DNA from 2 places in the Syntrophomonas sp. UBA5494 genome. Region 1 is predicted to be linked to the other one. Evidence: predicted binding sites of a transcription regulator. Region 1 holds the regulator's gene; the other holds the start of a gene.
What was found. Region 1 encodes CtsR, which represses protease genes until heat stress. Its sites were predicted from a motif close to AAGGTCAANNAAGGTCAAAT; they were not measured.

Region 1 (2,472 bases):
CCAGGATGCCCGGGTAGCCTTATCAGACCTGTTTGACCTTGGAGCCGGGGAGGTTAAGGTGAACGGCCGGCAATTGCGCATCAAACCGTTGATAACTGTTAATGGCCGGGAAGTTGCCAGTCCCGGATTCGAAATCCCCGACCGTGCCCGGGTGGATTTTCAGCCAGCCAACTCCCTGAAATACATTTTGCAGGAAGCCGGGGTTCCAGAATACCAGCTGCAGTCGAGGTCTTATGCTTTTGTCCTGGGGAACGAAGATAAGCAAATACTATGGCTTCCCATCAAGGTGGAAGTCAATGGTCAACCTGCTCAGCTCGATGATGTGGTCCCCTGGGAGGCTGAGGTGACGTACACTCTCTTGCCGCCCCATCCGATTCTGCAAGAGATCCTGGAAGATACTGATGCATGCCGGTTGCGGGTTTACGTAAATGATGAGGAACTGGTGATAAACGCCCCGGGAGCCGGCATACTGATGGACGGAAAACCGGCCCCTACAACCGCGGAGTTGATCGACGGAAGCACCATCAGTCTGGATCACAGCATCAGCAGTGCCATTTTGAGCGATATATTTCAGGTTTATGGCTTGAATCCTAACCTCAACGCCAGGCTGGTGTTGAAAGTTAACGGGAGTGAGGCCGGTTTTACTACCCCCATCAAGGCTGGAGACCGCATCGAAGTATTCTGGGAAGAGTAGAACTTTTTATATACTCGTTCAGCTGCTTAAGGGAATCCTTTAATACAAGGACTCCCTTTCTTGTTTCTGCAAAAGCCAGCTTTGTACTGTCATACTGCCGGTAAAAACGGCTCTGCAGAGGCAGCCCGCCCGTTTATGGCTGATAGTCCGGCAAAGGACAGGGGCGTTTTTGCTATTTTGCCCTTCGAACGGCAACAATAGGTTTAGCACTAGCCACACCACCAGTTTGGAATGCTTAAGTATAAACGGCAATAACCGCTTTAACACCAAGGGACGCTCATACTTCAGGCCAGAGCCTGTTTTTAACTTAACGCTAAAAAGGGAGTTTGGCCGGAGCGAAAATTATCAGTCTTTCTAATAAAAGGATTTTCGTTTACTTTTCTCTATTTTATTATTAAAATAAACTTAAAGGTCAATAATAGTCAAAGGGGATCTGGCCTTGAGAAGAAGCATAACTGACCGAATCGAACAATATATTAAGGTGTTGATCAACCGCAGTGATCTTCAGCAGATAGAAATACAGCGGGCCGAGTTGGCTGAAACCTTTTCATGTGTGCCCTCGCAGGTGACTTATGTATTGTCCACCCGCTTCAGCTATAAAGACGGCTATATCACTGAAAGCAGACGCGGCGGCAAGGGCTTTGTGCGCATTACCCGCGTTAAATCAGATGCCGGTAGTTGCGGCCGGGTGCAGGCTGATATAAAGGACCTGATTGCTCATTTAAAGGAGGACCAGCATCTGGGAGAATCTGAAGCCCGCTTGCTCCAGGACTTATTGTTTACTCTTTTTATGGATCTTTCCAAAGAACAGCGACATCTGGTTTTATCCAAGCTGGTTGAGGCCATGGCCCGATATTCCGGCTTGCAGACCGACTAGGAGGCTATAGATTATGCAGTGCGATGAATGTAAACAAAAACCGGCTACAGTCCATTTAACCGAAATGTACAATGGGCAGAAGAGCGAAATGCATTTATGCCCATCGTGCGCAGCCAAAAAAGGCGCCTTGATGTTTGATCCCAGCCAGTTCAACATCCCTAACCTGCTGGGAGGATTTTTGGGCGGAAATCAAGCCCTGCAAGGTGCGGGTTTGGCCAATCCCACCACACAGGCTACCTGCCAGAATTGCGGGGTCAGGTTTATGGATATACGCAACACTGGTAAACTGGGATGCCCGAACTGCTATCAGGCTTTTGAGGATGAGCTGGAATCAGCACTGAAGAGGATTCACGGCAATAGCCAGCATACCGGCAAAATACCGCTGCGCAGCGGAGAAAAGACCAGGATAAAACGGCAGGTTGAAGACTTAAAGGAGCAGTTGCAGTCCGCGATTTTGGCAGAGGATTATGAGAAAGCCGCTGAAATTAGGGATGCATTAAAAGAAATTGAAAAAAAGCTGGATTAGAGGTGACATCCAGATGGGTATTGATTCTTTATTGTATAGCACTCATGTTGGTTGGATGGACAGTTCCGCCGGACCCGAAACGGATGTAGCCATAAGCAGCCGGGTCAGGCTGGCCCGAAATCTCGATGTTGTCCCTTTTCCGCATCTGTTGAATGAACAAACCGGAAAAAAAGTCATAGATCTGGTAAAGCAGGCTTGCTCCCAGAGTGAATATGAGCCCTTGCGGTCCCTGCAGGGGGTGACCTTTGACCAGCTCTCTGAACTGGACCGCCAGATACTGATGGAAAAGCACTTGATCAGTCCTCAGCACGCTCACTTCAATGACAGTTATCGGGGCTTGCTGGTTAATGAAGACGGTTCACGGTCCATAATGAT
Region 2 (2,472 bases), on a different contig from region 1:
CTCCATCTTTAAAATACTGGTAGCCGCAGCAGCTTTAGAAGAAGGAGCCGTCACCGTTGACGATTATTTTGAATGCGATGGGGCCTACGATTTTAATTCTCAGGTGTCCATTTCCTGTCTGAAAAAAGAAGGTCATGGCCGGATTGATCTGACCACTGCATTTACGCGTTCCTGTAATCCCAGTTTTATAGCGGTCGGGGAAGCTTTGGGCAGAAACAATTTAATGAAATATGTGGAGCGGTTCCACCTCACTGATGAAACCCTTCAAGGTTATGTGGCTGACACTGATTACAGCTATGTGAATATTGAAGCCGGACCTGCCGCACTGGGGAATGCTTGTGTGGGGCAAAAAGGGGTGATGCTCACTCCATTGCAATTGACCTCCATGATTGCGACGATCGCCGATGAGGGTTTCTGGAAAGCGCCTTCCCTGGTGCGCTACAGCGTAGATCAGTATGGCAGCACAGAAGTCTGGCCTGATCAATCCAAGCAAAAAGTAATCAGCCTGGAAACTGCCGCCGTGATGCGGCAGATGATGGAAAAAGTGATTACAGAAGGGAGCGGCCAGAGCGCCGCCATGCAGGAAGTGCCAATTGCAGGGAAAACCGGTACCAGTCAGACCGGCACAATTGATAATAGTACCACCCCTCCCCGTGAAATACTCAACGCTTGGTTTGGCGGATACTTCCCCGCCGCTGAACCCCGCTTTGCTATCGTGGTTCTGGCTGAAGACGGTGAAAGCGGCAGCAAAGACGCTGCCCCGGTGTTCCGCGACATCGTACAGGGAATGATGAATTACTATTAAAAACCCGCTGCGTATCAGGACGGAATATGTAAATAAATTGCTTTGACCTTTATTGACTATTAATAAGGTGCATATTATAATAAAAGACAGATATTAGGAAAGCTGGTGACTGATTTAAGGCTGCTTCACCCAGCCGGATGAAAAATACCATATTTATATTTCAATATGAGTTTGGCTCATGATTTACTTGAGGAGGTGTATAGTAATGGCCAAAGCAGTTGGAATTGACCTGGGTACGACCAACTCCGTTGTCGCAGTGATTGAGGGGGGGAGCCCCACGGTTATAATAAATGCCGAAGGATCTAGAACAACACCTTCGGTAGTTGCTTTTAAAGAGGGAAAAGGCCGCCTGGTGGGACAGGTTGCCAAGCGCCAAGGAGCCTTGAATCCTGAAAAGACCTTTTACTCGGTAAAAAGATTTATCGGACGGCGTTTTAAAGAGGTTGAAGACGAGCGCAAGCTGGTGCCCTACCAGGTTAGCGCGGGGCCGGCTGATGCGGTTCGATTCAAGGTTGATGACAAATTCTATGCTGCGGAAGAGATTTCCGCAATGATATTGAGCAAGCTGGCGGAGGATGCTTCCAATTACTTGGGAGAAAAGGTGGTCGATGCGGTTATCACCGTACCGGCTTACTTTAACGACGCCCAGCGCCAGGCTACCAAAGACGCCGGAAAAATCGCGGGGTTAAATGTTTTGAGAATAATAAATGAACCGACCGCTGCCGCCCTGGCCTATGGTTTGGAAAAGAAGACTAATGAAACCATACTGGTCTTTGACCTGGGCGGCGGGACTTTTGACGTGTCCATCCTGGAGGTCGGGGACGGGGTTTTTGAAGTGAAATCCACTAATGGGGACACTCATCTGGGAGGAGACAATTTTGACAAGGCTATCGTGGATTGGCTGGCGGAGGAATTCAAAAAGGATTACGGCATCGACCTGAGGAAAGACAAACAGAGTCTGCAGCGCTTGACTGAAGCGGCGGAAAAGGCCAAAGTAGAACTTTCCAGCGTATTGGAGACCCAGGTTAGTCTGCCGTTTATTACCGCGGATGCCGATGGACCCAAACACCTGGATATAAAATTGACCCGGGCAAAATTTGAAGATCTGGTGCACGACCTGGTTGAAAGACTGCGCCAGCCCATTAAATCGGCTCTGGCAGATGCCAGGCTAAACGCCCCGGATATTGACGAGGTCATTCTGGTGGGCGGTTCTACCCGGGTGCCGGTGGTGCAAAAGCTGGTTGAAGAACTCACCGGAAAAAAGCCCAACATGAGCGTAAATCCCGACGAGGTTGTAGCGGTGGGAGCAGCCATTCAGGCCGGGGTATTGTCCGGTGAGGTCAAGGACGTGGTCTTACTGGATGTGACCCCCTTATCCCTGGGGGTGGAAACCATGGGCGGTATCATGACCCGCATCATTGAGCGCAATACCACCATTCCGGTGCGCCGCAGTGAAGTATTTTCCACTGCCGATGATAATCAGCCCGCGGTTGATATCCATGTCTTGCAGGGTGAGCGGGAAATGGCCCGTGACAATCGTTCTCTGGGACAATTCAAGCTGGAGGGGATTCCGCCTGCACCGCGGGGGATACCGCAGATTGAGGTTACCTTTGATATCGATGCCAACGGTATTCTCAAAGTTACCGCCAAAGATAAGACCAGCGGCA

Region 2: the regulator CtsR is predicted to act here: its motif matches at 846-865, upstream of dnaK (molecular chaperone DnaK).

Annotation. Positions count from the first base shown of each region.
Region 1 is NZ_DIPG01000038.1:75,460-77,931, forward strand. It holds gene pilM (pilus assembly protein PilM) at 1-694, shown strand, start outside; gene B3W37_RS04135 (CtsR family transcriptional regulator) at 1,134-1,571, shown strand; gene B3W37_RS04140 (UvrB/UvrC motif-containing protein) at 1,585-2,097, shown strand; gene B3W37_RS04145 (protein arginine kinase) at 2,111-2,472, shown strand, end outside.
Region 2 is NZ_DIPG01000056.1:16,027-18,498, forward strand. It holds gene B3W37_RS06600 (peptidoglycan D,D-transpeptidase FtsI family protein) at 1-805, shown strand, start outside; gene dnaK (molecular chaperone DnaK) at 1,011-2,472, shown strand, end outside.